Neobacillus sp. PS2-9: one gene and its partner. The protein of the gene in region 1 interacts with the protein of each later gene in a pairwise test. Links are inferred from orthologs where the notes say so. Each region holds a gene or a part of one and is shown in the gene's direction. Other genes may lie near its edges.

The links.
Region 2: the proteins of mreD (region 1) and RCG25_RS02080 interact in binary tests that used the Bacillus subtilis proteins (3 or more experiments, as listed by UniProt). The link is inferred for Neobacillus sp. PS2-9 from one-to-one orthologs.

The regions. Positions count from the first base shown.
Region 1 is NZ_CP133269.1:1,498,438-1,514,152, forward strand. Bases 4,601-7,559 are described here. They hold mreD (rod shape-determining protein MreD), read left to right. Parts: upstream 4,601-5,800; coding sequence 5,801-6,319; downstream 6,320-7,559. Other genes in these bases: RCG25_RS07360 (rod shape-determining protein), read left to right, coding at 4,601-4,862; mreC (rod shape-determining protein MreC), read left to right, coding at 4,923-5,804; minC (septum site-determining protein MinC), read left to right, coding at 6,525-7,205; minD (septum site-determining protein MinD), read left to right, coding at 7,207-7,559. In the rest of the region: RCG25_RS07335 (PilN domain-containing protein), read left to right, coding at 1-169; RCG25_RS07340 (hypothetical protein), read left to right, coding at 166-945; RCG25_RS07345 (SPOR domain-containing protein), read left to right, coding at 1,078-2,151; RCG25_RS07350 (Maf family protein), read left to right, coding at 2,372-2,944; RadC family protein, read left to right, coding at 2,985-3,674; more of RCG25_RS07360, read left to right, coding at 3,840-4,600; more of minD, read left to right, coding at 7,560-8,010; RCG25_RS07385 (peptidoglycan DD-metalloendopeptidase family protein), read left to right, coding at 8,315-9,130; RCG25_RS07390 (M50 family metallopeptidase), read left to right, coding at 9,123-9,989; RCG25_RS07395 (Rne/Rng family ribonuclease), read left to right, coding at 10,226-11,689; rplU (50S ribosomal protein L21), read left to right, coding at 11,856-12,164; RCG25_RS07405 (ribosomal-processing cysteine protease Prp), read left to right, coding at 12,179-12,523; rpmA (50S ribosomal protein L27), read left to right, coding at 12,524-12,817; RCG25_RS07415 (Spo0B C-terminal domain-containing protein), read left to right, coding at 13,026-13,562; GTPase ObgE, read left to right, coding at 13,625-14,914; RCG25_RS07425 (ACT domain-containing protein), read left to right, coding at 14,941-15,396; pheA (prephenate dehydratase), read left to right, coding at 15,465-15,715. UniProt on the Bacillus subtilis protein: Involved in formation of the rod shape of the cell. May also contribute to regulation of formation of penicillin-binding proteins.
Region 2 is NZ_CP133269.1:400,057-415,690, forward strand. The notes cover bases 5,883-8,760. They hold RCG25_RS02080 (ABC transporter ATP-binding protein), read left to right. Parts: upstream 5,883-6,444; coding sequence 6,445-8,076; downstream 8,077-8,760. Other genes in these bases: RCG25_RS02075 (ABC transporter permease), read left to right, coding at 5,883-6,422; RCG25_RS02085 (right-handed parallel beta-helix repeat-containing protein), read left to right, coding at 8,160-8,760. In the rest of the region: RCG25_RS02055 (glycosyltransferase), read left to right, coding at 1-1,062; RCG25_RS02060 (hypothetical protein), read left to right, coding at 1,934-2,248; RCG25_RS02065 (Two component regulator three Y domain-containing protein), read right to left, coding at 2,476-3,468; RCG25_RS02070 (hypothetical protein), read right to left, coding at 3,502-5,235; more of RCG25_RS02075, read left to right, coding at 5,619-5,882; more of RCG25_RS02085, read left to right, coding at 8,761-9,569; RCG25_RS02090 (triple tyrosine motif-containing protein), read left to right, coding at 9,685-10,065; RCG25_RS02095 (polyisoprenyl-teichoic acid--peptidoglycan teichoic acid transferase TagU), read right to left, coding at 10,399-11,328; RCG25_RS02100 (hypothetical protein), read right to left, coding at 11,664-11,795; RCG25_RS02105 (YwzD family small protein), read left to right, coding at 12,088-12,237; RCG25_RS02110 (hypothetical protein), read right to left, coding at 13,182-13,313; RCG25_RS02115 (CBO0543 family protein), read left to right, coding at 13,368-13,862; RCG25_RS02120 (CBO0543 family protein), read left to right, coding at 13,859-14,356; RCG25_RS02125 (hypothetical protein), read left to right, coding at 14,404-14,595; RCG25_RS02130 (HIT family protein), read left to right, coding at 14,831-15,109; RCG25_RS02135 (YveK family protein), read left to right, coding at 15,568-15,634.

The DNA.
Region 1 (15,715 bases):
CACAGCAACTACAACCAATCAAACGAATGTAACAACAGCCACAACTAGTTCAACAATTAAAAAGTCAACCAACTATCTTCCTCGCTATACAGGACAGTTTGAAATCAAGTTTAACAAGGAAGAGATCAAGAAAAGCAAGAAGGATGGGGAAGGAGTGAAGGGCTCATGAGGCTTTATCTCTCTAAAAAACACAAGTTGATTGTAGCCGTCGGTGTTCTTTTGCTTGTGTTACTCATCGTCTATGCTCAATTCTTTTCGTTAACACCTTTGAAGTCTGACTTAGGCATTAAGCAGCAGGAATTAAAGTCAGAGCAAAAGCTGTTGGATATTGTCAGTCAAAAAAAGGCGGCTTCCGCCAAAACGACAACGGTTGACACTAAGGAGCTTCAGAAAAAGCTTCCTGTTGGTCCACTTCAGGAACAGTTTATTTTGGACCTAGAAAAAGCTGAAAATGTTTCAAATAGTCAAATCCTGTCTATGGGGTTTGCGAAGGATGCAGATGTTGCGCTTACAAGTGACCAAGCAGCTGCCGATTCAAATGCTGCCCAAGCTACAACGACAAACACTGTACAAACAACAGCGGCAGACCCAAATGCTGCTCAAACTCAACAGCCGGTTACCCCTGTACCCGCAGGATTAAAAAAAATGACTGTCCAGTTGAGTGTGGAATCACCGAAATATGAGGATTTAGAAAAATTTATCAAAACGTTGGAATCCTTACAACGATTAGTGGTAGTTGAGGCTATTACCTATTCAGGTGGCCAAGAAATCACCAGTCTGGGTCAGGATGACGCACCTATTAGCTACAGCCTAACAGTTTCAGCTTTTTATATGCCAACTCTAGCTGATTTAGCTGCAGAACAGCCAACGATCGATGCACCGGCACCAGCGGGTAAGGATAACCCATTAAGTCAGTTTCCTTCAACCGCACAAACACAGCCGTAATTAACAACACTGCGAACTTACAAATAATTTGACGAAAGTCTACGATAACAAGACGACAAAAGTCTTGTTATTTTTTTTTGCCTGTATGTTAGGATGAATCCAATGAGCTAGCGGAAGAGAGGAGTACGAATAGTGGACAAGCCTAACAAAGGCAATACAATTAAGATTAAATTAAATGGAGAAAATACAAAGTTTGAGGAAGAAGCTTCAAAAATGGAGCCAGAAGTCAGCTCAAACACAGCGACGAAAGTGATCAAAATTAACCCAGCCCCAACAGAATCGGACAGCTATTTAGAGACAGCTGCTTCACAGGAGTCGGTCGATGAGAGCTTTGACTGGATTATTCCTGAATCCTCTGACACTGATCTTATGGAATATAAAATTGCCACTACCACTAATACGAAGAAAAAGGGTCCTAAAATGAACACATCGATATCATCAAACAGCATGAAGAAGAATGGTAGGCCGCTAGGCTCTATCTTTGTTTCAGCGACCTTTGCCATCCTCATCGGTCTTACGATTGGCATTTTTATGCTGAAGATGGTGACAGAACCAAGTAAGAAGGTGGCAACTGAACCCGCTGTGGTGGAAGAAACAGGTGGAACGGAAACGACAACAACAACTACAGGGAAAACAACTACGGCTGCGATTGAGCAAATAACGGCTTATGTCATCCAAGGTGGAGTTTTCTCGTCCAAAGATGGTGCAAAGGCAACAGCAGATCAGATTACAGAAAAGGGTATACCCTCGAAATTAGTAGAAATGAGCGGAAAGCAATACTTATTTCTTGGTGTAGCGGATACTATTGATATGGCTAAAACCCTCGGAAACCAATACAAAGAAAATGGGATTTCAGAGGTATTTGCCAAGCCATTATTAGTAGATGAAAAGAAGGTAGCTGACGTATCTGAAAAGGAAAAGGCCTTTTTAGAAGGGGCACCTACCATTTATCAGGCGTTGTCTATTGTAACTTCGAGCGCTATGGTTACGAAGTCGATCCCAGAGGAATCCGCCAAGACATTAACAGCTCTAAGCGAGCAGTTAAAGGTAAGTGGATTAAAAAATGAGAATGTAAAAAAACTACATGCAGAATTAGCTGGTGCAGACGTTAAAATTAAGGACTTTCAAAAATCAAAAGACGAGAAAAGCTTAAGTGCAGCCCAACAGCACTTATTAAATTTTTTATCCGTCTACTATTCCATGTAATCGACAAAAAAACATATTTTCCGGGAAATGAATAATAACATAAAGCCTGTCCAAATAGGGCAGGCTTTTCGTCGTCCTAATAAGTGATAGAATTCAAATTCAAATGCATAATTTGACAGATTTCTTCAAAATTTAGTTATATAAAAATTGTTTGCTTCTACAATTTCTGATAGGATTGAATTGTATCTCCCTAATGAAGCAAAAAAGGTAAGGTGATTGAATGCAGAACCTCATTTTAGCCTCTTCTTCTCCACGGCGAAAAGAACTTCTAGAAAATCTCCGCTTAACATTCGCAGTCTCAAGCAGTGAAGTAGACGAAAGCTTTGACCCCACACTCTCCCCTGAGGAGGTAGTAATGGAGTTAGCCGAACGAAAGGCACAAGCTGTGTTTAAGGACAATCAAGAAGCCTTTGTTATCGGTTCGGACACGATTGTTTTTGCGAATAATCAAATTTTAGGAAAGCCAGCTGATGAAGCAGAAGCCGTTCGTATGTTGAAAACTCTTTCAGGGTGTCAGCATGAAGTGTTTACAGGTGTTTCAATAGTGTCTCCAACGAGCAAGACCCGTTTCTATGAAAAAACAGAAGTATGGTTTTGGGAGTTAACGGAGGACGAAATCCGTTCATATGTGCAAAGTGGTGAACCGCTTGATAAAGCAGGTGCCTATGGAATTCAACAGCTCGGAAGTATGCTTGTCAAAAAAATAAATGGAGATTATTTTGCGGTTGTCGGTCTGCCAGTAGCAAGGACGATCAGAGAATTAAGAAAGGCAGGCTACCAGTTACCGTATTAACTTTTTTGTGCCTTAACTCCCGAATATAGGGAGGAAAAAAATGTCAACTGATACATTGATGATTCGCGATTTTCCACAAGACGAAAGGCCAAGGGAACGATTTATTCAACATGGACCACAAAGTTTATCTAATCATGAACTAATTGCAATTCTATTGCGGACAGGAACAAAGGATGAATCTGTCCTGCAATTATCGAATCGTCTGCTGAACCATTTTGAAGGCTTACGGCTATTAAAAGGCGCTACGTTAGAAGAAATAACCGAAATTAAAGGAATAGGCTTAGCAAAGGCCATTCAAATTTTAGCAGCGGTAGAAATTGGCAGGCGGATTTCCAACCTATCCTTTAATGACCGCTATGTGATCCGCTCCCCAGAGGATGGAGCCAAGTATGTCATGAATGATATGCGCTTTTTATCGCAGGAACATTTTGTTTGTTTATATTTAAATACAAAAAATCAGGTCATTCATAAACAAACGGTTTTTATCGGCAGCTTAAATGCCTCGATTGTTCATCCACGCGAGGTCTTTCGAGAGGCCTTAAAGCGCTCCGCTGCGAGCATTATTGCTCTGCATAATCATCCGAGCGGAGACCCCACTCCAAGCCGCGAGGATATTGAAGTAACAAAGAGATTGGTCGAATGCGGAAAAATTATTGGCATTGACCTTCTTGACCATCTAATCATCGGTGAAAATAAGTTTGTGAGTTTAAAGGAAAAAGGGTATTTATAACACTATTGTTTTATTTGACGATACGATATAATATTAGTTATGATTTTTTAGGACTGCCCTGTGAAAGGGCCAATAAATTATTAGGAAATAGACATGATAAGTAAGGCGATTACCTGCCTATTGCTATTTTGCATTTTGTAAGTGTAGAAAGGGAGATACAACACTATGTTTGGAATTAGATCAAGAGACCTTGGAATTGACCTGGGTACAGCGAATACCCTCGTATATGTAAAAGGAAAAGGAATTGTTTTGCGTGAGCCATCAGTAGTTGCCATGCAGACAGATACAAAAAATATCGTCGCAGTTGGTAATGACGCTAAAAATATGATCGGACGGACACCTGGGAATGTGGTTGCTCTAAGACCGATGAAGGACGGGGTCATTGCCGATTTTGAAACAACGGCATCAATGATGAAGCACCATATTCGTCAGGCCCAAAAAAGTAATAATCCTTTTTCTGGAAAGCCATATGTTATGGTTTGTGTGCCTTCAGGTATAACTGCGGTTGAGGAGCGGGCTGTGATTGACGCGACAAGACAAGCTGGTGCGAAGGATGCTTACACAATTGAAGAACCATTCGCAGCTGCGATTGGTGCGAACCTACCTGTTTGGGAGCCAACTGGTAGTATGGTCGTTGATATTGGTGGAGGTACCACTGAAGTTGCGATTATTTCTTTAGGCGGAATCGTGACTAGCCAATCGATTCGCGTTGCTGGAGACGAAATGGATGATAGCATTATTTCGTATATCCGCAAGAATTATAATTTAATGATTGGGGAGCGTACAGCGGAAGCTATCAAAATGGAAATTGGTTCAGCGGGTATACCGGAAGGAATCGACAACATGGAAATTCGCGGACGTGATTTATTAACAGGTCTGCCGAAAACCATTGAAATTACAGCAAAAGAGATTGCCACCGCATTAAATGACACGGTCTACGCGATTGTAGAGGCTGTAAAAAATACATTAGAAAAAACACCACCTGAACTTGCAGCGGATATTATGGACCGCGGTATTGTATTAACGGGTGGAGGTGCGCTACTGCGTAATTTGGACAGGGTTATTAGTGAAGAGACAAAAATGCCGGTCCTAATTGCTGAAAATCCACTCGATTGCGTTGCGATTGGGACTGGAAAAGCGTTAGATCATATTCATTTATTTAAAAACAAAGCGAAAGACTCAAGATAAAAAGAGGAAGCTTCTTTTAAGCGACGCAATTTTATCTAGAAAAAATAGAGGTGTATAATCATGCCACAGTTCTTCTTGAATAAACGACTGATTATTTTGCTTGTCAGCATTATTGTTCTCGTGGCATTGATTGGGTTTTCTTTAAGGGAGAGAGAGAAGCTTACCTGGCCGGAACAATTTATTAAAGATACAGCCGGCTGGGTTCAATCCCTGGTTTCAAAGCCTACCAACTATGTTGCCGGCTTTTTTGAAAATCTCCAGGACTTAACCAATACATATGAAGAGAATAAAGAATTAAAATCACGGATTGAAAATCTTGTCAGCCTTGAAGCAGAAGTTCAAGAACTGAAAAAAGACAACAAAGAATTGCGTGACATTCTCGGTGAAAAAGAGACCCTGAGAGATTTGAAACCACTTCCAGCTACAGTTATTGGTAGAAATCCTGATCGTTGGCATGAAATGATTATTATCGACAAAGGTAATCTACAAGGAGTTAAGAAAAATATGGCTGTTGTTACGGCCAGCGGATTGATTGGAAAGGTTAAGAGTGTAACTCAATTCAGTTCAACCGTACAGCTGTTAAGTGCAATGGACCCTAAGAATCGGATTTCCGCTATTGTTCAAGGAACTACCGATGTGTACGGACTTGTTGAAGGCTATGACAAAGAGAAAAAACTACTTATGGTGAAGGCGATTCCTTCTAGTGCGAAAATTGAAAAAGGCCAGACTGTAATTACTTCTGGTTTAGGTGGGATTTTCCCTAAAGGATTAATGATAGGGAAAGTAGTAGAGGTAAAGCCTGACCAGTATGGACTAAACCAAACTGCACTAGTCAAACCAGGTGCCGATTTTTATGACATCAAGTCAGTGATGGTAACGAAGAGACTTATGGCCGAGCCAAATCAAAATGATTTAACCGGTGGGAAGGAGGAAGGATCGTGAAAAAATTCCTTCTTCCTCTTTTGTTTCTATTTTTATTGATTTTTGAAAGTATCTTTGTTCAATACTTACCAGATGGCATTTTGGGTAAGGATCGAATCCTTGTACCGCACTTTCTTTTTGTCGCACTGTTGTTTTTAACGATTTTTGTGGGTAAAAAGAAAGGTGTCATTTATGCCGCTATTTTCGGGCTGTTGTTTGATGTGGTTTACGTAGAAATTATTGGGATTTATTTATTTCTCTATCCATTTATTTCGTATCTTGTTTCTAAAATCATGCACATCATGCAGGCGAATTTTATCATTGCTTTCCTCGTTTCCCTTTTTGCTGTTGCATTATTAGAAGTGGGTGTTTATGAAATGGATTATTTAATCCATGTCACAAGCCTTGATTTTATGAGTTTTCTTACTTTGCGTTTTTATCCAACCCTTTTATTAAATGCGGCTTTTATTATCCTAGCAGGCTTTCCTTTAAAGAGATTATTTGAAAATCATTTGGAATCTTTACGAGATGAATAATGAGTTTCTGCTTACTGTTTTTAAGTTCCTTGCTACTTAAGTTTTCATTTGAAAAAAGAGGAGAATGGACGCATCATGTCGAATTATTATCAAATAGTCTGTACTTTCGATTCAGAACTAGCGTAAGGACGTGCAAAATTCCTTGAAATTTACGGGAATTGCACGTTTCTAGACGGCTTTCTTAATTATGAGGTGAAAATTCTCCATGAAAAAACGGCAAAATGTTACAATAAAAGGAACGAAGGAAGGTCTTGTCCTTCATCTTGATGATAAGTGTTCTTACGACGACCTAAAAAAAGAACTGGATCAGAAGCTTTCGGCGAATTTAAGAACACAAGATGACCGCCACTTAATTTCTGTTAAAGTTGAAATTGGGAATCGGTATATTACGGAAGAACAACGAGAAGAACTAAAGCACTTAATTCGTCAGAAAAAGAATTTAGTTGTGGATGATATTATTTCAAATGTCATCACAAAAGTGGAAGCAGAACGTTTAAAGGCAGAAGCGGGGATTATGACTGTATCTAGAATCATTCGTTCGGGCCAAGTTCTTGAAACTTCAGGCGATCTGCTGTTGATTGGTGATGTGAATCCTGGTGGGACCGTCGTTGCAGGCGGTAATATCTTCATTATGGGGACCTTAAAGGGTGTGGCTCATGCAGGTTGTTTCGGAAATGAACAAGCCGTGATTGCGGCATCAAGCATGAAACCATCGCAGCTTAGAATTAGCGATTGCATCAATCGTTCGCCTGATTCTGTAAAAACTAGCGAAAATCGCGAAATGGAATGTGCTTATATAGATGATAACCGACAAATTATCGTTGATAGATTACAAGCTTTAATTCATTTAAGGCCAGATTTAACTAGATTAGAAGGGGGACATTAAAGTGGGAGAAGCAATAGTAATTACTTCTGGTAAGGGCGGCGTTGGTAAAACAACGACATCCGCAAATATTGGGACGTCTTTGGCCCTTCAAGGAAAAAAAGTATGCTTAGTGGATACAGACATCGGTCTTCGAAACTTAGATGTCGTAATGGGGCTTGAAAACAGAATCATTTATGATCTAGTCGATGTAGTAGAAAAAAGATGTAAGATTCATCAGGCGTTAGTAAAGGACAAGCGATTTGATGGATTATTATATCTACTTCCAGCTGCGCAAACTGTTGATAAATCGGCGGTTAAACCAGAACAGATGAAAGAGCTTATTACAGAATTAAAGCAGGACTATGATTATATAATTATTGATTGCCCTGCTGGTATCGAACAAGGATTCCAGAATGCAGTGGCAGGAGCAGATAAAGCGATTGTTGTCACAACTCCGGAAGTATCTGCGGTACGTGACGCGGACCGTATTATTGGTCTCTTAGAAAAACAAAGAAACATGGAGCCTCCAAAATTAGTGGTCAACCGTATTCGTAATCATATGATGAAGAGCGGGGACATGCTGGAAATTGATGAAATTACCCAGCATTTATCTATAGAGTTAATTGGGATTGTTGCGGATGATGAAGAGGTAATTAAAGCATCAAATCACGGTGAACCGATTGCCCTGAATCCAAACAGCAAAGCATCGATTGCCTATCGAAATATTGCTAGAAGAATTCTAGGCGAATCGATTCCACTGCAACCACTAGATGAAGTAAACAAAGGCGTCTTCACCAAACTTAAGAAGTTCTTCGGAGTTAGATAAATACAAGCCTGTTCACGATCTATCGTGACAGGCTTTTTTTTTAAGGCTCTGTTAAACATGCCTGTTGATTTCCGCTCCAGGCACTTCGCTTTCCGTGGGTGTTTCGGCGAGCCTCCTCGGCGCTAGCGCCTGCGGGGTCTCCCCTGAACCATACTCCCACAGGAGTCTTCGTGCCTTCCGCTCCAATCAACAGGGTGTAAAACTCAACACTGTTCTTTAACACAGCCTAAAAATTAAATTCAGTCATACTCTCAAAAATTCTCACATAGACTTGTACAAAAAAGTGGGAAAAGGGTTGATGGGAATGGCGCGGTCTACACCGGAGGAAATACGGCGACGAATCGCTAAACGAAAAAAAGAAATGGGTTCAACAACAGCAACAAAAGGTCCAGAACGTCCAGAACGTCCAGAACGTCAAATCGCTTGGCCTGGGGATGATGATGACAAATATGGATTTAACTATACGGGTAGCTCCAAAAGTAGCAACGGTGACGACGGACATCCGTTATTTAAAAAAGAAGTGTTCTTCTTCAAAATATTGGCTTCCATCCTCCTTTTTCTCGTGGTAGCCATTCTGTTTCGCAACCAGACAGCGACCTTTGATCCAGTAAGGGATTATGTGACCAGTGCAATGGACAAGGATTTTAAATTTGCCACTGTTTCAAATTGGTACGAAGATAAGTTTGGCAAACCCTTAGCACTTCTGCCTTTCTCAGAGGGAGATAAAACAGACAAAAAAGAAGAAGTGGTCCAAACAGAGTTTTCTGTCCCAGCCATGGGTAAGATCCTCGAAAATTTTGAAAAAAATGGGCAAGGCATCATGATTGAAACCGGTAAAGGAGCGCCAGTCCAATCCATTAACGGTGGTGTAGTCACCTTTGCAGGAGTAAAAGAGGGAATTGGAAAAACCGTCATCATCCAGCATTCAGATGAAACGGAAACATGGTATGGAAACTTAGACGAAATAAAAGTAAACCTATACGAATATATCGACAAGAGAACCGTCGTTGGAACTGTATCCACTTCAACGGGTGAAGATAAAACAAAAGGGAAATATTACTTTGCCATAAAAAAAGGCGATGAATTTATCGACCCTATTCAGGTGATCCGTTTTGAATAGAGCCATTTCATTACTCAGACAAGTTCATATCCACCCCTTGCTGTGGATTATCATTGCTATATCTATCGCTACCGCACATTTCCTTGAAGTTTGCTTGCTGCTGGGGATCATTTTTATACATGAAATGGGGCATGCAGCGGCAGCTTCTTTTTTTTCATGGAGAATCAAAAAAATCTCCCTTCTTCCCTTTGGCGGGGTTGCAGAGATGGATGAACACGGCAATCGCCCATTAAAGGAAGAATTAATTGTGGTGGTAGCTGGACCGCTTCAGCATCTTTGGATGATGGGAGCAGCTTACCTCTTACTATCGTTCTCGTTGATTTCTGAAGACCTATTTCAGCTCTTTATCAACTACAACTTAATGATTTTTATATTTAATCTTTTTCCAGTTTGGCCGCTTGATGGGGGGAAGCTGATATTTTTACTGCTCTCATTAAAACACTCCTTTCCGAGTGCCCACAGGCTGACACTTATCCTTTCCTTTTTAAGTTTGGGTCTTTTTTCATTCCTAATCCTATTCATTGCGCCATCGCATATCAACGTATGGGTTATTATCGCCTTCTTAGCTTTTTCCCTTTACCATGAATGGAAGCAGCGGCGCTTTATTTTTATGAGATTTTTATTAGAACGCTATTATGGAAAAAAATCGAATCCAAGTGCCTTAAAGCCTATACAGGCGAATGAGCATGATTTATTGATCCACGTTTTAGAAAAATTTCAACGAGGCTGCAAACATCCAATTATAGTGGAAGCAGCGGGGAAAGAAAAAGGAATCCTAGATGAAAATGAACTTTTACATGCGTACTTTACAGATAAACGATTAACAGATAAAATCAGCGACCTTCTATTTTTATATTGATTATGGTTATAATGAAGTCATCTATGAAAAAGGCTGTGTTAAAGAACATTGTTGATTATGATACCCTGTTGATTGGAGCGGAAGACACGAAGACTCCTGTGGGAGTACGGGTCAGGGGAGACCCCGCAGGCGCAAGCGCCGAGGAGACTCGCCGAAACGCCCACGAACCGCTCGCGTCTGGAGCGGAAATCAGCAGGCAATTTTAGCAGAGCTATGAAAAAAGTGAGGAAGCTGGATTGGAAACACTACTTGTCAACTACACAACGCGGGAAAAAAGGTTGGCGTATCTCAGAAATAACCGTGTTGAAAATATCCTTTTTGACCGACCAGGCAATCAATCACTGGTCGGTAATATTTATTTTGGGACCGTTACGAAGGTACTTCCGGGCATGAATGCAGTGTTCATCGATATTGGTGAGGAAAAAAATGCCTACTTGCATCGCGATCAGCTGCCTTCGTATGTACAGTCAACTGAAAAACAACAGAACGTTACCTCATTTGTTCACCAGGGAGAGAAAATGCTCGTTCAGGTGGATAAGGATGCAACAGGAACAAAAGGTCCTAAAGTGACGGGGATTATTGAAATTCATGGAAACCATTTGATTTATATGCCTACAGGACGCTATGTGGCAGTTAGTAAAAAAATTGCAGATGAAAAGCAAAATATTACCCTCCGAAAAATAGGCAGCAGCCTGAAAACGGAGGAAGAGGGGATCATTTTTCGGACGTCCAGCATGACCTGTACAAAGGCGGAGATTGAAGAGGAATTGATGGTACTACGTCAACAACACCAGGAATTGCTCCAGCAAACATCACACTTTAAGAAGCCAAGGCTCCTATCCCAAAAAGATACCTTTATGGAAATGGTCCTAGACCGTGTAGCTGCCATGGAGACGGGTGAAATAATAGTAGACGATTTGAACGTTAAGAAGACGCTTGAACAGAACAACCCGCACCTTAAAATTACTTTTTACAATGGAAAAGAAAATATTTTCTCCGTTAATAAGATAGAGCACGAAATTGACAAAGCACTCAAACGGATTGTCTGGCTGGATCATGGTTCCTATCTTATTTTTGACGAAGCCGAAGCTCTAACCATTATTGATGTAAATACGGGGAAGTTCTCTGGAAAAACGGATTATCAAGATACGGTGTTAAAAACGAATCAGCTCGCCGCTAAAGAAATTGTCAGACAGTTGCGACTTCGTGATATCGGTGGAATTGTTCTAATCGATTTTATTGATATGAAGCGTGAAAAGGACAAACAATCCATTCTCTCCCTAATGGAATCAGAGCTGTCAAGGGATGAAAAAAGAACAAAGATGATCGGATTTACTCCACTTGGCATTCTTCAAATCACCAGGAAGAAGACGAAGGTAAGCATTTCTGAGGCGTTACAAGTGAAATGTCCGGTTTGTGAAGGGACGGGGCGGCTCCTAAGTGCTGAAACGGTGGCTTTCCGATTAGAAAGAGAGCTATTAGAGCACCGTCATGCTGATTTTGAAGCCATTCTAGTTGAGGCAACAGAAGAGGTGAAGGACGCACTCTTAGGCGAAAATGAGGCGCATAGAGAAGTGTTAGAAGACCTGTTAAAGGTTACATTATATTTTTCTATACAGCCCTCTGAACGGCATTATTATCAATTAAAGCAGTTCGGTACGATTCAGGAGATTTCTCAACGAGTAATGGATTATTCGTAAGGAAACTAAATAATAGGTTGACACTTTCGATTAAATTATGTATGATTTTAATGTTATGTTTGTAGCGCACCCGTGCTACAACCGCACAGAACAGGTAATAAGATTTCTGCAGATTTGCAGGAGCGCCTGTAATTGGCGAGTCTGAGTTTATAAGGAGGTGCAGTTCATGTACGCAATTATCGAAACTGGCGGTAAGCAATTGAAAGTCGAAGAAGGCCAAGCTATCTACATCGAGAAATTAGATGTTGAAGCTGGTGAGACTGTTACTTTTGACAAAGTTCTTTTCGTTGGCGGTGAAACTGTAAAAGTTGGAAGTCCTGTTGTTGCAGGCGCTACTGTTACAGCTAAAGTTGAAAAACAAGGCCGTGCGAAGAAAATCATTGTTTTCAAGTACAAAGCGAAGAAAAACAATCGTAAGAAGCAAGGTCATCGTCAACCTTACACTAAAGTAATCATCGAAAAAATCAACGCGTAAGGTGTTGAAAAAAGATGATAGGTATTACTATTTATCGTACTGAATCCGGAAAAATTCAATCATTCGAACTAAGCGGTCATGCCTTGTTCGCGGATCGTGGAAAAGATATCGTCTGTGCAGGCGTATCAGCCGTGTCCGTTGGTGCTATCAATGCGGTGCACGAGCTTACCGGCGTTACTCCAGACCTTGAACATCGGGCAGATGGTTTTCTCCGTTGCGTTATCCCGGAAGAACTTCCGGAAGCCGTTTATGAGAAAATCCAGATTCTTCTCGAAGGAATGGCTGTCTCATTACGATCGATTGAAGAAACATACGGAGAGCACATAAAAATTACCTTCAAAAAGCAGGAGGTGGAATAAATGTTATTAAAATTAGATCTTCAGTTGTTTGCATCTAAAAAGGGTGTAGGTTCTACAAAGAACGGACGTGACTCTCATGCAAAGCGCCTTGGTGCTAAGCGTGCAGACGGACAATTTGTATCTGGTGGTTCAATCCTTTACCGTCAACGCGGTACAAAGATTTACCCAGGTGAAAACGTTGGCCGTGGAGGCGACGATACACTTTTTGCAAAAGTTGACGGCGTTGTGAAATTTGAACGTTTCGGTCGTGATCGCAAAAAAGTGAGCGTTTATCCAGTAGCTCAAGAAGCTTAAGGATTACTTTGAAAACTCTAACCTGTTTGGTTAGAGTTTTCTTTTTGCTGCGAAAGTACACCTTCCATCAAAACTCTTCAAGGAAACTACTTCGTCAAGCTCATTTTTTACCACAAACCAAATCATTCAGATAAAAATGCTTACTCTTGGAAATTTTTTTGATATACTAACAGCAAACAATGTTCCGCATTTATGTAGGAGTGTGAGTATGGAGAGAGAATGGGATATCGTTGAAGTGTTGCGGCACTCACGACACGATTGGTTAAATAAACTGCAATTAATAAAGGGAAACTTGGATTTAAATCGAATGGACCGGGCAAAAGCAGTAATTGATGAAATTGTGATTGAGGCTCAGCATGAGACAAAGCTTTCAAATTTACATATGCCTTTGTTTGCTTCCTTACTATTAAAATCCAATTGGGTGAACCCTTCATTTAAACTGGAATATGAGGTCTTTCAAGACACTGAGTCAACAAAAATTGATGACCTAATGATTACAAGTTGGACAAATTCCTTTTTTTCATGTTTAAATAAGGCAATTGAAGCATTCCAGGAAAATCATTTATCAATAACAATTGAACCGCAATCAGAAGGAGTTCGTTTCTTTTTTGATTTTAGCGGGATAATACTAAAAAGGGAACTGATTGAAGAATGCCTTTCTGACCAGAAGAAGCCATTAGAGCTAGAGGTGAAGGAATTCACTGAAAACGAACTCTCTGTAGAAATATTTATGCCTGCTTTATAAGGGCTTGAAGGCGTTTTCGTAAGACATCAGTTTATTTAAAAGTGCAAGTCGGGAGGAATAAGATGTTTGTCGATCAAACGAAGATATATGTAAAAGGTGGAGACGGTGGCAACGGGATTGTCGCTTATCGCCGTGAAAAATATGTACCAAAAGGCGGTCCAGCTGGCGGTGATGGCGGTAAAGGGGCAGATGTGATCTTTGAAGTAAATGAAGGACTCCGTACCTTAATGGATTTCCGCTACCAACGTCATTTCAAGGCGCCACGTGGTGAACATGGAATGTCAAAAAATCAGCACGGTAGAAATGCGAAGGATATGCTTGTTAAAGTTCCACCGGGTACGGTAATCATTGACGCTGAGACAAAAGAAGTACTAGCCGATCTTGTTGAACATGGTCAGCGTGCAATTATTGCTAAAGGTGGTCGCGGAGGTAGAGGTAATTCTCGATTCGCTACTCCGGCAAATCCGGCTCCAGAGATCGCTGAAAATGGTGAACCTGGACAAGAGCGCGAAGTAATATTAGAACTTAAGCTTCTTGCTGATGTTGGTCTTGTAGGCTATCCAAGTGTAGGGAAATCAACCTTATTATCAGTGGTTTCATCCGCAAGACCAAAAATTGCTGAATATCATTTTACAACGATTGTTCCTAACCTAGGTATGGTCGAAACAGAAGATAATCGAAGCTTTGTTATGGCAGACCTACCAGGCCTCATTGAAGGTGCCTCTGAAGGAGTAGGTCTAGGACATCAATTTTTACGACATATTGAACGGACTAGGGTCATTGTTCATGTCATCGATATGGCAGCAACAGAAGGCCGGGATCCATTTGAAGATTATTTGAATATTAATAAAGAATTAGAAGAATATAATCTCCGACTAACAGAGCGTCCGCAAATTATTGTGGCGAATAAAATGGACATTCCGGAAGCGGAAGAGAATTTACAAAAGTTCAAAGAACGTCTCGAAGAGGATTATCCAATATTCCCAATTTCAGCTATTACTAGAAAGGGACTAAGGGAGCTTTTATTCTCTATTGCAGATAAGATTGAGCAAACTCCAGAGTTCCCGCTTGACCATGAAGAAGAGGATACAGGCGTACATCGTGTTCTTTATAAGCACGAAGCAGACCCAGAAGCTTTTTATATTACGAGAGAGCCAGATGGTTCGTTTGTTATTTCTGGTGAAAAGATTGAAAAAATGTTTAAAATGACTAATTTCCAAACAGAAGAATCTGTTCGCCGTTTCTCACGTCAGCTTCGTACTCTTGGGGTTGATGAGGCGTTAAGACAAAGAGGAGCAAAAGACGGGGATATCGTTAAGTTGATGGAATTTGAATTCGAGTTTGTTGATTAGTTCCTGTAAGAGATCGAGGTAGAGAGATGAAGATGGATAACGTTGATAAAAAATTTTATCTGGTCCGTGAAGATGTGTTGCCTGAAGCGATGAAGAAAACCATAGATGTGAAGGATATGCTTGAACGTGGCAAAGCAGAATCGGTGGCAGATGCCGTTCAAAAGGTAGATTTAAGCAGAAGCGCCTATTATAAATACAGAGATACGGTATTTCCTTTTTCAACGATTACAAAGGAAAGGCTTATCACCCTATTTTTCCATTTAGAGGATCGCTCCGGCACTCTCTCCAAACTTTTAGGAGTAGTTGCATCGTCTGGCTGTAATGTCTTAACTATTCATCAAACGATTCCACTTCAGGGCAGAGCTAATGTGACGTTGTCGTTAAACACATCGAACTTGACTTTGGGATTCGATGAAGTGCTTTCTGAGTTAAGAAAGCTTGAATTTGTCGAGAAAGTAGAAGTGCTGGGAACAGGTGCATAAATGAACCGATTGTTCATTATGCTTGGCTGTTTTCAGCCTTCTTTTTATATTTTTGGGGGTGGGGAAGAATGAAGGTTGGTTTTTTAGGACCAAAAGCTACGTTTACAGAACTCGCAGTTAAGAAGGTTTTTTCAGGATTTGATCTTATGCCGTATCGAACCATTCCTGAAAGCATGGATGCCTTAGTCGAAAAGGAAGTAGACCTTGCTGTGGTACCGATTGAAAATGCCCTTGAAGGGTCCGTTAATATTACTCTTGATTATTTAACACATATGGTTCAGGTTCCAATTGTCGGGGAAATTACATTACCTATTAAGCA
Region 2 (15,634 bases), 1.1 Mb from region 1 along the record:
ACCTTACCAAATGGCTATAGTATTGATCGATTTGAATTTAATGATCAACCGGTACAAAAAGAAGTGGCAGCTGGGCAAAAGTATAAACTCTCAGTGATTATTCCAACCTATAACAATGGAGATCATTTGTTAAATAAGTGTTTCAACAGTCTTCGTAGAAGCAGCTTGTTTAATGACATGGAAATCATTATGGTTGATGATGGTTCTACGGATGGATACACGCCAAAAATTATTAAAAGTATGGAGAGAAAATATTCAAATGTGAAGACTTTCTTCTACAACGATGGTGGAAGTGGTAGTGCTTCGCGTCCAAGAAACAAAGGGTTCTTACTATCAACAGCTCCGTATATCACGTATCTAGATCCGGATAACGAGGCGATCAACGATGGGTATAACGAACTTTATAAGCAACTAGCCAAAGGCAATTACGATATGGTCGTAGGAAATATGCTAAGGCTGGATACAAAGCCGCTAAACTTTGATTATTATCGTACGGCTGTTCAGTATAATGGCAGTGATGTCATTTCAAAGAATATTAAAGAGTACATGGTAAAAAGTCAGTTTAAAGCCATGAGCATCCAAGCACTGATTTGTAAAAGAGAAGTAATTGGAGATCAGTCTCTTCGAATGGTGGAAGGTGCAGTTGGACAGGACACGATATTCTTCCAAGAGCTCTTGCTACATTCGAAGAAGACCAAGGCCATCAACCTGCCTATTCATATCTATTATGCAGCAGTGAGCGGCTCAGCGGTTAACACGATCTCGAAACGATTCTTCGAGAAGTACTACATCCTTGAAAAGTACAGAGTGAACATGCTCAAGGAAAACGGACTCTTACAGGACTACATTGAAAAACGCTTTGAATATTACTTTACTAACTGGTATTTAAAGAAGTTGAAATTGGTGAATGAAGAGGATGCTCTTGAATCGATTAGGATTCTAGGTGAAATACTTGGAATGTATGAGATTAATGATGCATTTACTTCTCCAGAAATGGTTGAATTTAGTCGACTACTTAAACAAAAAGATTATCATAAAGTTGAAGCGCAATTTGTTGGTTAAACCGGCGGGAAATTAGGATACAAAAAATAACAACTTTACGTTGCCAGTCAAATGAAAAAGACAACCTATAATGGGTTGTCTTTTTTAGGCTCGTTTCTAAGACATTGTTGCTTTTGTCTATCTTTTTAAGGTTCGTTCTAATAAATAGACGGAGGAATTCCGCTTAATTGGGAAATTGGATGAAAATTAGCTAAAATAGACGGAGATATTCCGCTTATTTGATTTTAAAACGCAAAAATGGGGCACTTTTCTTTGAATAACCGGAAAAACTCCGCTTATCTATTCCTAAATGAGCTCGATTTTGCAAATAACCGGAAAAACTCCGTTTATTGGTTACTCTTCTAAGGGGGCAATGCAATTAGACAAATTTTGCGTAGTGTAGCTCTGATTCTAAATGAATAAAACTCTGCATTTCTTCCAAAACAACAATGTTTACGTAAACAGCCTTTTTTTTTGACTTCAGTCCGACCACCAGCTAAGATCCCAAAGTTTCGTTAAGTAGAAAAGGATGTGGAGTTGCTACAAATACTAATAAATCAAAAACGGCCCTTTTTTTAGTGTCACCTCAATAAAGGAGTGGATAAACGGCAAAGAAGGAACGATCGTGAGGAAACCTGTGCAACTGATGAAGGCTATTAAGAGGTTGTTGTATGTGAAGTGGTAAGCTTCTCTATTAGCCTCCTTATTAAGCATGCTACAGTCGGAAATGGAGCTGTAGAAATTAATTCCTAGTGTCTAACTTGGAGTTATATGTTTATTATACAATGTTCGACCTATGTTAATGAATTTCAACATTCCTCATAATTATAGAGTCATATTTTGGCGACTTAATTTGTATATATTAGAGAATACATTTTGAGGAGGCCAAATAATGAGTTTAACGAATAATTTTAATGGAGATGGGGCGTCCCGCAATTACATTGAAAATGACATTGATCTTTTTTTGGAGGTACTTAGTATTTTAAGTACTTTAATTCCAGAATATGTTCCTGAGAAGGATGGAAAGCGTTACCCTTCTATAGAAAAAGATTTTTTTATTAAGAGTTCATTTTTCCTTACACCTGAGAGGATGAAAAAAATATCTCCATTGATTGCTTATATAATGAAAAGGGAAGTTGGTGGGATTCAGCACCAATATGAAAATATTCATAAAAATAAAGGAGAATGGTTTTTCCGGAATAATTGATTACATCAAGGGTCCTTTTAAGGGCTCTTTTTTAGTGCGACTAACAAAAAGTCTAATGTTAGACAAGGTGAACTGAATTCTCAGCTCTTTTTTATGAATCGAATGCTGTTTTGGGCTAAAGGAGGGCTACATAATTTCTCTTTTTTACTTTTAAAAAGCAAAAAGTGTACATTTCCATGCTTAAAAAGCCTGATGCACTAATACAACAGTGAGTCAGGCCTTTTTTTCTATTTAATTGGCGCATGAGATTTCAGCGTAACAGGCTTACCTTTAATCGCAACGATCCTTCCTTCGGGACTCTTTGCAAAGGCGGTAACAGAATATTTACCTTCTTTTTCAAGTACTATTTCAAATTTATTATCGGACGAATAGGGTTTATAGACAATCCTTTCTTCGTTATGAAATAGATAAAATGCAAATAAGTCATTTGGTGATTTTGTCTCAATTTGATATAGGTATTTATTAGGATCTAATCGTTTTTCATTAAGGTGTTTAATAATAGGAAAATGAAAAGCCTCACTAACAAATTGCTGTATTATTTTTGGAAAATACAAAGCTACTTCACTATGCTTATTATAATTACCTAAGTCTAATTTATAGGGAATATTTCTTTTTTGTAATAAATCGATCATAGGCAAAACATGAGTTTTATAATGATATTCTCCCTTACCTACATGAATGAGAATATTGGGCTTATGATTAGAAGAATTGATCAAATTTGTCAAAATAGAATCTAAGTATTCGAAATCCTCATCGTCGCTTCCCCCAACCATAAAGTTAGCAATGTTTTGGGAATTAGTAAATCTTAATAAATATTCTCCCAATAGAAATTGGGGTGATCCTGCAATAATGTGCTTGAAACCATATTTAATTCCAAAATACAATGCAGCAAATCCCCCCTTACTTGAGCCGCATGATAGAATTTCGGTGATTCCATTTTCGTTTGATATGTGATTAATCAAGGAAATGACTGACCGTTCAATAGCGTAATTCCTGTTTTCACAAAGATAATAGCTCGCTCGTGAACCAAAATCATCTAGAATAAACAATTTATTGCAATTGTAACCTTCAAGAGTTTTAATGTAGTTGTATCTTGGTGGGGTACCTATTGGAGGTATACCTGAAAATACAACTACTAAATTTGTTGTTGGTTTGTGTGACTTAAAGAATAAATACTTTATGTCTACTTCCCCTTTATAAACCTTTTCTCTGTTAAACAAATATAAAAGCCTCCTTAGTTGAAAAAATGAAAATTACTTAATTATTGAAAAAGGACTAGATGCAGTTACTTCTACCTTATTGGTCGTATCCAATTTACCAACTGATATCCTTTCAATTAAGAGCGTTGAGGCTTTCCCCCAATTCCAACTTTCACAATTCTTTATTGCAATGGTCCTGATTGAAATATGGCTCATTGCATTTTCAGGAATCCATTTGATTAAAATCTGATTACTCTCTTTCCAAAGTGAAATATCTTCTTCCATCAATACTTTCTCATCCAAGAGTATTTGATACTTTAATCTTCCCGCATTAGATGGGTTCTGATATGGTGAACGGAGCTGGATAGAACAATATTGACCTTTTTCGAACTTAGTTACTACAGGTAATCGGGCCTCTATAAAATCTCCTTCTAATGGTGCGCTTAAATCGATATGAAATTTGGCTCTTCTTGGTTGGGAGATAATTTTCATAGGGACCGTTCGTTCTAAATTTGTTTGTGAGCCACTAGAAAACTGGAAATTGTCTAAATGTAATCCAAATTCATCAAATTTTTCATCATAAAAATCGGATAAATTTTCGGTCGAATTTATTTTCCAATAATTTAGAACAGGCCAGTTCGTATCAATAATCTTTTTAAATACGGTATGTTCCTTTTTATCTTCAGCTGAAACTGATAAAAGCAGCTTCAATATCTTTCGGGAGTTGAAAAGGATGAAGCTATCAAAAGCAATATCACTCTCTAATAGAAGTAAAGCATGCCAAGCACCCATTCTGAACTCCCAATATAATAAATCATATGGATCATAATTATAGATTTTATCCATTTCTACATGCTTATAATAATGATCAAATGCTTGTTTAACCTTAGGATCATTAACAGCCTTTTTAGAATACAAAAGTGCCATGCTATCACTTCCGAACACCTTCGGCAAATTTTTGTAATTTAACTTATAATACATTCTACCAATTTCATAAAGGTTAGAGCGGATATGCAAAGAATTTTGCGAAAATGTATCTAAATATATTTTTGCTAAATGAAAGGAATGCGACGAAAAAGTATTCTTTCTTAATACTTCACGAATATTTTTAGAATCAATATCATCCGTAGATGGGGTATCAATGGTTAGAAATCTGTGATTTAAACCTAAATTATATGAAAGTTCCTTAACAACATGCTTATCTATTTCTAAGGATTTTACCTCACTAGTCTTTGAATACGTAAAGTATTGGAACTGATCTTTATAGTCCTTTAATAACGCTAAGGATGTCCTACTATCTAAACCAGCGGTTAATGAAAAAAGAAGATCATGTTTTTTGCTAAGTAGTTGGAGTTGATTTTTTACTGATTCACTAATACTAGCCACAATATCCTCAATCGGAGCAATAGTTAACTCTTCTCTTGGGAAAAACCGTTTCACTTGTTTGCTTGGGAGCGTAAGTAAAGTATTAGGGATTAAGAAGTAAATATCTTCATACGGAGTATAGTGACCTGGTAATGAGGCACTCGTATATTCTTTTAACCATTCTTTATTTACAGTAGTTGAATGGGGCGAATTTATATACTCCTGAACCAATTCACAGTGAGAACCAATGATGTTTTGTGTAGTAGAATAGAAAATCGTTCGCATACCAGTTGCATCAGATAAGATGGTTGCATTTTCTGAGTCCCCATAAAAAATGAAATGACGGCCAGAAAGCTGATCAATATAATTGAAAAAGTCCTCTTCAGATTTCGAAAGAGCCGTAAGTAAATTCTGGGCTATCATTTCCTTATCATCTGTCAACGTATCAATATCTAGAATAGTTCCTAATAAAAAAACCCATTTATCACCTTGTTCATAGTACTTAGTGTCATTAAGTGGGTCGTAATATAGTTGATAACTGTTAATTGAAACATGCTCCCAATGTGGGTGTGGTTTTTCAATTTGTTTGTCTGAAATAATATAACCACGTTTATATTTTAATGTGTAGTATGGATTTGAAGTATCTATTTTTAATTCCCCCAGCCGTATAATATACCCTTTTTTATTATATCCTATTGGTAAAATTAATTAATAGTAATGTGAAATTTTTATTGTGTTATAATAGATTGTTGTAAATAATTGTTTAATTTTAAACTAGAGATTAATTTTGAAAAGGACGTTACCATATGAAGGCAGTGTTAGAAGTACTTAAAGAACAGATTGTAAATTTCAATTTAATATATCGGTTAGCATCGTATAACACAATAAGTAAATATCAATCACATTATTTAGGGGCCGCATGGCAGTTTATTAGTCCTCTTTTACAAATTTCAATCTATTGGTTTGTTTTTGGATTGGGAATAAGAGGCGGGCATCCTGTAGGAGATGTTCCTTTCTTTATTTGGCTGCTAGTGGGGTTAATTCCATGGTTTTTTATTAGTTCTACGGTCATCCAAGGTTCAAACAGTATCTATACAAAGGTTAGTTTAGTATCCAAAATGAAGTTTCCTGTCAGTGTCCTCCCATCTATCACAATCGTTGGGAATTCATTTAATTTTATATTCATGCTTTTATTTCTAGGTATTATATTGGTTCTTTATGGTGTTAACCCAGGTATATACATCTTACAGTTACCTTATTATTTGTTTTGTTTATATGTTCTCATATTCTCTGTCACCTTGCTTTTCTCTACAATTTCAACAATAATAAGGGATTTTCAGATGGTATTACAATCATTAATGAGAATGATGTTATACTTCCTCCCGATTCTTTGGGATACAAGCAAATTGCCTAAGTTTGCTCAAGACTTATTAAGTTTAAATCCTTTCTATTATATAATCGTTGGGTTTAGATCCATTTTTTTTACTCAGACGTGGTTTTTTGAGGATTGGGTTTATATGAGTTACTTTTGGGTAACTACCCTCCTTGTACTATTCATAGGAGCGTTAATTCATATCAAATTCAGAAAACAATTTGTTGATTACATTTAACATATAACACCGGAGGCTTAAAATGAATGCAAGGCCAAAAGTAATTTTTAATAATGTTTCGAAACAATACACACTAAAGCAAAAGAAATTAGATAAATTATTAGATTTAATTCTGTTAAAAAGGAATGGAAAAAGTTTTTCTGCGCTTAGAAATGTTTCTTTTACAGTGAATGAGGGAGAAACCATCGGAATTGTTGGGATTAACGGTTCAGGTAAATCTACTCTATCTAATTTACTTGCACAGGTCGTCCCTCCTTCATCGGGTGACATCGAAATTAATGGAGAAACCTCACTAATTGCCATATCTGTCGGGTTAAATAATAATTTAACTGGTCTAGAGAATATTGAATTAAAGTGCTTAATGCATGGCTTGAAAAAAGATGAGATAAAAAGAATAACACCTTCAATCATTGATTTTGCTGACATAGGTGACTTTATCGATCAACCGGTAAAGAACTATTCAAGTGGGATGAAATCAAGACTTGGATTTGCGATTTCAGCTCATACAAACCCTGATATCATGGTAGTCGATGAAGCATTATCTGTAGGTGACCAAACTTTTTATACTAAATGTATTAATAAAATGAACGAATTTAAAAAAGAAGGAAAAACCATTTTCTTTATCAGTCATTCTGTTTCTCAAATTCGATCTTTTTGCGATAGAACCATGTGGATCCATTATGGAGAGATGGTTGAATTTGGAGAAACAAAAACTGTATTACAAAATTATAATAAATTCATTAACCATTTTAATGGTTTAAATGATGAAGAAAAAAGGAAATACAAAAAAGATAAGATTACTGAACAAAAAACTAATAATATTTCAAAAAGTGAGTTAGCAAGTAGAAGTGATCGGTCCCCAAAAAAGGAGAAAAAATCGTTTAAAACTTCGTTTGAACTTGCTTTACTATTTGCACTTTTTATCTTTTGCACATTCTTAATGTTGAAGGGCGACGGAGTTGCAAAAGAAGTGAAATCATTATTTAAACCAGATCCCAAAGTTGAGAGTAAGGCTTTAGATGAAAAGGAGATAAAAAAATCAGCGGTGAAGGAAAAAAGGCATACGGAGAGCATCAATCAGGTTGGCTATATAACCAGTGAGATAGAACCTGTTTATCAAACAGATAGACTGCAAAAGAAGCTTAATACCTTAAGCTTTGCAACAGAAGTGTATGTTACCAACAAGATTGACAATGCCTTTGAAATCACCATGAATAATAAAAAGGGATATGTAGGCTTAGACAGTCTATATATTCCTGATTCTCCTTTAAAACAAAAAGACTTCAATATCAAAAGTTTCCTTGATGGGTTTCCAGAGTCATTTGTGAGGTCCTATCAGTATTATTTGGCATTCATAGGTAGTGATCAGGAAAAAATTGAAAAGAAGATCAGAGGTAAAACTGGCGAATCGTTAGATGAATCAGACAACAAATATATCGAGTTCGGCCAATTGAAATATCGAATTCTCTCTAATAAGCTTTCAGATGAATTAATTGTAAGTGAAATAGACCCACAAAAAATGGACACGAATCTATTAATAGAAAATGCGACATTGATTAGTAAGGATCATGAAATAATTGATATTATGACAACAACAAATGAATTTATTTTTAATTTAAAGAATAAAACAGTTACGATTAAAGCTGCAGAGTAATTTATAAATTTGTCTTCCTATGGGTATTTTCAAAATTCATCCCTAAACGTTGTCTAAAGAAATGTCTGAAGGGGCTGGATAGTATGAGAAGACAAGAATATAAACAAAAAAAACGAAAGAAAATCATTATTTTTCTACTCACGACTTTAGTTATCTGTGTGTTAATCTATATGGCTTTGAAAAACCCGACCACTAATGATGTGGAACCGAAAAGAAAAGCACATATAAATCATACGGTGCAAAAGCCGAATAACATAACACAGACCCCTGAACAGTATGGAGCAAATGGGTTTGATAAAAAGCCCGATACAGCAGCTCTTCAAAAAGCAATCAATAATGGGGATACTGTGATGTTAAAGAGTAGTGCAAGGTACATAATTGATAAAACATTAGTAATTGACCACTCGATAAAAATAAAAACAGATGGTAATCATGCAGCGGCTATTTTACAAAAGGAAAAGAAAAGTGCGTTAGTATTTGATAACAAATCGACAGTCAATACATACGTAACTAGTTATATTCCAAAGAATCAGCCCTTTGTTGTTTTGGCGAGTACAAAGGGAATACAACCTGGTGATTTATTGGAGTTGAAATCTAGTAAACTCTGGTATTGGGATGATAGAGGCTACCTTACAAAAGGGGAGCTTCATAAAGTTATTAAACTAGACGGGAATAAAGTATATTTAGAACGTCCTATAGTTGAAAACTATCTAGTCGGAAATGGCGAGCTTGTATCGGTAACAGCATATCCAAATGTTTCATTCACTCTAGATAATATTTCCTTTCTTCATTCAAAACCATATAATACGGTTATGTTACAGGTGAATTTTGCAAGTAATGCACAACTTGATCGTATCTCAGTAACAAACTCGAAACGAATAGGTATCCTTCTTAATAATACGTATCAAACGAAAGTGAGTCATGCGAACATTGATTTAGGAACGACAAAAGATATTGATACTGGATACGGAATACAAGATTTTGGGGGATCAGGAACACTCATTACGGATAGTCAATTTCGAAGAGTCCGAAGAGGAGTTGATTTCTCAGGCAACATTCCTTCCAGATATGGGATTGTTCAAAATTCCAAGGCAATTGGATACAAGAAAGGCTCACTAGCCAGCGGAAATAGCGGGTTTGGTACACATTCAACAGCAGAATACATTACTTTTAAGAATAACTATATTGAAAATTTTAATTATGCGTTCTTAGTTCGTGGAAGAGAGATTACTGTGGAGGACAATATTTTAAGGGGCTTTAGCAGTAATTTTATCGCTGTTTCCTATGGAGACCAGGTAAGAGTCATAAATAATAAGTATCTTAGCGTGCAAAACAGCTCTATAAGTGGATTTATCTTAATTCCAAAAACATATAATGGCTCCTTAGAGGCGTTTGGTAATGTTGCTTCTGGTCAAAACGGTCCTTTTATTAAGGGAGATATAGACCAATTAAAATCCCTTACACTGAAAGAGAATGTAAGTAAATCTAAATAAGATTTTCGGGTCAATAGTCCTGCAAATGATCCATACATTGAAACTTAGGATGCTTTAATAATAAGAGTTATTTGTGTATACTTTTTACATAGGTATGATCAGAGGAGGAAAGACATTGAAAACAAAATTACTTACCTTGTTACTAGCTGCCATATTACTTGTAACAGGCTGTGGTAAGGAAGAAGCAGCTAAACCAGATTCAGCGAAACAAGAGGCAACTAGTACAGCTAAAGAAAGCAAGCTTAAAATTGATACTGTTACAATAAAAAAGGTTGATTCAAAGAACTTTTATGTTGCAACAACAGCGGAAGGTAATCAATTAAGCTATGCGTACTATGTGTATAAGGACAATAAAATTCTAAAGAGATTCCCATATAAGAAGGATGCTCACTTTGAATATAAAGTAACGAAACCAGGAACTTATAAAGTAAAAGTGTTTATAAAGGATAGCTCGAATAAAAAAGTATCAAAGTATACAAAAGATATTAAAATGTAAAATGAGAGGCAAGGATCTATTGAATCCTTGCCTCTTTTACTTTTCGATTGTAGGTTTGTTTAAATGTCTATGGAGATGGAGGCTTCTAAGATCACGCAGATTAAAATTACTGGAAGTAAAAGAACCATTTTTAGATACGTCATACTATTCCCCCTTTTATATATTATAAAAAAAGTAATAATAAAAATATGTCATGATATGTAAATTATTTAGACAGAGTTTGTCGAAAACGGATATTGTTACTATTAAGATTTCCCTTTGTATAAGCATGTTAAACAATTTGCTTAAATAAAAAAAGCTGATTAGGTTCATATGACCCAATCAGCTTCATTTTTATTGATTAATCTCTAATTGTGATTTTAGTTCGTTTTGAATCCGTTGTTTTTCATCTGCAGCTACTAATCCATAATAGATGCCGCCAATTTTAGCGCCTTTTTCTGCAATTTCAACTTGCTGAATTGATTTTCCAGCGTCTTTGTAGTTCTTTTGGATATCTACCATTTGGTCAAATGTAAGATTTGTTTTTACGTTTTTCCCAAGTGCAGTGAAAATATCCGAGTAGTTAGTTAAAGTAGAGATGCTCGCGCCCTCTTTGATTACAGCTTGGATAACTTGACGTTGCCTTGCTTGACGACCGAAGTCTCCGCGAGGATCTTTCTTTCTCATTCTTGAATAGGCTAAAGCCTCTTTACCTTTTAGGTTCAATTCTCCTTTGGCAAAGTGAATTTTATCTTGAGTGAAATCTAGGTTGTTTTGGACAGTAATTCCACCAACTGCATCTACAATATCTTTAAAGCCTTCCATATTCACTTTCATGTAATAATCGATCGGAATATCTAGGAAGTTTTCCACTGTATCCATGGCCATTGTTACGCCGCCAAATGCGTAAGCGTGGTTAATTTTATCTTCTTTTCCTTTGCCGACAATCTCTGTTCGAGTATCACGTGGGATGCTAAGCATTTTGACAGAGTTGTTATTAGGATTGACTGTTAAAACAATCATCGTGTCTGAACGACCACGATCACCTTTTCGCTCATCAACACCCAGCATTAAAACAGAGAATGGTTCTTTATTTGTGAACGCTACAGGTTGTTCACGCTTCTCAGATTGTTTACGTTCAATCGGTTCATGCATTGTATTAACCGCAGTTTTTAAAGATTTATATACTGTAAAGCCATAAACACCTACACCAATGAATAATAGTAAAAGTACTATGCCAGTCACTTTTAACCATTTTTTACTCTTCTTTTTTTCTGTCCTCATTCGACATTGACCTCCAAAAAATTTACAAATTTCGCAAATACACTTAATAGATTAACAAATAAATAGGAAAATAGATAGAAAAATATTGTGGTATTTTATGCATCTTTCGTTCTTCAAATATAAATTAAAAATTTTACTATTTATTAATAGTTTGTTCATATTTGCAGGGTATGATAAATACATGCAGCGAAAAGGCATAAGCACCTTTTTCTGACCCCTTAAAAATATATTTGTATTGCGTCCGGCATATTGCCGGATATTTTTTTGTCCTTTTCGTAGATCTAGACTAACTTCCAGCTAGACTGCCCTACTAGAGTGAATAATAAATTACTTTTTTATATGAAAAACCATTTATCGACCAGTTTTCGAACTTTATCAACCGGTTGAGTAAAGGTATCGACCACTTTTTGAGATTTATCAACCGCTTTTTGAACTTTATCGACCGCTTGAGTATAGATATCGACCACTCGCCAAAATTTGCTCCATCCCCACATAAAAAAGCCAGTCCCCGCACTTTGGGGACTGGCTCAACTCATTAATCTTTTACGCATTACCCAGTCGGGGGACAGTCCCCCGACATGGTAACGCACAACCGCGCCGGGGGACTGTCCCCCAAAAAGGACATTTCCCCCCCTTATTACCCAAATCTTCGACAAAATTCATATAATTTCCACAAAAATCAGTTGGAAAAATATTTACATTCTTTTGATATTCTTGTAGAATTGAAAATTAGAAGAAAAGAGGAGGGAGAATAGAGAGTTGGATAGGAAAGCTGGAAATAGCGCGAACACCGTCGATTTTTCTGAGATTGTGAAAAAGGCTTATGACAAAGGCGTAAACGAGAACGAGATTACGCTTGAAAAACTAATGGAAGAACTAAAAGCGGATTTAAGACATTTAGTCTGCTAAATATATATAATAGATCTAAAAGGCTGTGTGAGGGAAACCTCTGCAGCCTTTTTCTATGTAGTTGTTGGTTAAATTTCACTCTAGTGGGAAAAATAAAGATGCTTGTTATCCAATTAAGAAATAAAATGCTTGTTAAGCGGAGAAATAGCTTTCAACACCAACAGATTGCTCATCGAAGTCGTTAAAATTACCCTTTTTTAATATGTACTAGCCCAAGATAGAGCAGAAAATGATGAGTATTCGCGAATTGTAGATAGTTATTCGCGGATTTTCCACTTTTATTCGCGAATCCGCATAACTTATTCGCGAATGTATCATCTTTATTCGCGAATCCAGGGACTCATCAAGTCTACGGGTCACCCCAAACGATTTATGAGCGAATTTTCGCCAGTTATGAGCGAATCTCACATTAATATGAGCGAATCTAAAAAGAGGTAACTTAAAAGCATTAATGTAAGAAGCGATCCGCCAGGTCTATCAGCGAATCCGCCCAATCTATCGGCGAATCGCAAAACCCAGCAAAACATTAACATGGAAAAGCCCAACCAACCAACCAACAGACAACAACAGCCTTTTTCGGAGGAAACCCACCCATGCATGTAATCCTAACAGCGATCCTTCTCCTAGCGGCGTTCTGGAAGGGGGATTGGCGACATTGGCGGAAATACCATCACACGCTACTATATATTGTTATCTGTAACCTGCTCTACAACTTCCTGTGCAGAGACCATCTGCTCTGGAAACAGAACCCGGATCTATTACCAGAATCCCATGCAATCGTTGATCTCGTATATACCTTTATCAATCTCCCTGCGGTGACACTAATCTATCTGACACATTTTCCAATTAAAACATCCAACGGGAAAAAAGTCCGGTACATGCTATGGTGGGTCCTCGGCTCAATCGCCGTCGAATACCCTTTTTATAAAATGCACAGACTCCTTCTAGAGCATGGGTACCACTTCTGGATGGAACCCATTTTCTACACAGCGATGTACACCATGCTGCGCCTGCATTTCACCAGGCCGCTTCTTACATACGGAATCTCGGCTATCGTTATCGTGTTGATGCTTCACTACTTCAACATTCCAGTAAAATAGAACCAGGAAAACTAAGAGAGGTCACATCCAATGTCTAGAGATTACATAGTCATCATTCTAATGTGGGTAATAGGAATACTAGCATACCTATTCCTTACGCCAAAAAACCGATACAGAAAAGTCCTATTCGCCCTTATTCTCTGTCAGGCCTTTGTATGGGTGAGCTCGCTATTACATGTGAAATATCACCTTCTGGCCTTCCCGGTCCGTGAACTTCCGAAAGCCACCGATGTACTTGTCACAACCGAGTATTTCTTTTACCCACTTCTATCTGGGTTTTATATCATTTTTGAGCCAAAGCGATCACTCATCATTCGCTCCCTCTATTTGTCACTATGGATCTCAGGTCTGACCCTAATGGACGTCATGCTGGAAAAATATACGAACCTCATTGAGTACGTCCAGTATAGCTGGTACCTGACCTGGATAGATTTCTTTTGTATATTTGCCGTCACGAACCTCATCTACCAATGGTTCTTTAAAGACAGGGCCCATTTGCATGTGGATAGGGAGGCTGTCAAATGAGACTAGAATGGTGGATTTTACTCGCGGTTTGGATCCTAACGACCGGAATGCTTTTCTTTATCCCAAAAAAGAAAATTCGCCTAGCTGTAACCGCCTTCTTATTCAAACAAGGAATCACATGGATCTTTGGTTTAATTGTCGTTGAGTATGGAATGCTAACGTACCCAGTACGGCTATTTGCAGACGTCAATCGCTCAAGCTTTACCTATGAGTTTTACGTCTATCCGGCTGTTTGTGCGATGTTCAATGTGTTCTACCCGTACGCGCGGAGCAAGCTCATCCAGTTCCTATACTACTGTGCTTACTGCACCGTCTTGACCGTACCGGAAATCTTTCTCGAAAAATATACCGATTTAATCCACTACCTGAACTGGGCCTGGTACTGGACATGGATTACGCTATTCCTCACCTTTGCCGCAACAAGGTGGTTTTGTGTATGGTTTTTCAAGGGGATTGAAAAAGAGATGGATGATAGTGCAATACACCAAGATTAGGTTATTGTATAATAATGGTATAAATCCATAATGATGGAGGCAGCCCTATGGGAGACTTACGGTTTGGCCTATTTGCACTTTTTCCGATTGTATTGTATTTGATTATTCTTGGATTCACAATCTATTTCATCGTTCGGACACTGCGGTTCATGAACGACAAAACCAGATTGGATCAAGAGAGAAACGACAAGCTGGATGCCTTAATCAAGGCGGTCCAAGCGAATAACAAAGAACAATAGAAGACGGGGAGTTGCCTTCAAAGCAGCTACTTTCTAATGGGGGAAGTTACATGAGTTGGAAAAACGACCGAATCGGCGCGGCCCATAGAGGGGAAAATCCCATGGTCCTAGCGCGGATGAAAAGCGGGTTCGCCGTCATCGGCGATACACAGTTCCTGCCGGGTATTGCGTACTATTACCGTATGAGGAAGTGAACACCTTAAACGACCTGCCATTCCAGCAGAGGAGTGACTACTTGCTGGATATGAGTATAATTGGGGACGCGATTCAGGCCGCCTGTCAGCCAAGGAGAATCAACTATTCCATCTATGGAAATACAGATGCCTTCCTTCATGCACATATTTTTCCGCGTTACGACTGGGAGCCGGAGGAACGGAAGCCGTATCCTGTATGGCAATATTCACCTGACAGGTGGCGGGATAGCCAGTATCAGTATTGGGATGGAACGCATTTAGAATTAAAGGAAAAGTTAATCCATCAGCTACAAATGGTAATGAGTAAGGCATACGAGTAAATAAGGTTATCTCTTCTCTCGCAAAAATGCACCTGTGCAATCTAAACAAACATATTTTAAACATCTTTAAAGGTTTATTCATAGTTTGTTCATACAATCGGGGTATAGTAAGTATAAGAAAACGAGATGCATATCTTACTTTTCTAGACCCCCTTTTAATTATATTTGTATTGTGAGTCCGGCTCTATAGGAGTCGGATATTTTTTTGTTCTCATCATTTTCAGCGTGTTTCAAGTATTATAAATGCATGCGTTTTCAATCGTAATGAGGTTTAGATTTTAAAAATAAAACTGTGGAAAATCACTCCAACTAGTAAATTCCCCTTCAAATTTCTTACAAATAGGTGTTTAATAGAGTAAGTGAAATAATATTGAAATATATCTGACAAATATCAGTAAAAATTTACAAATTGTGATATAATATTCTATGTTTTGTATCAAGATATTTAGGAGGACGAAATGGAAGAGACTATCAGTTTAAAAGAGTTACTTGAAACGTTGAAAAAACGATTGCTCCTAATCGTAT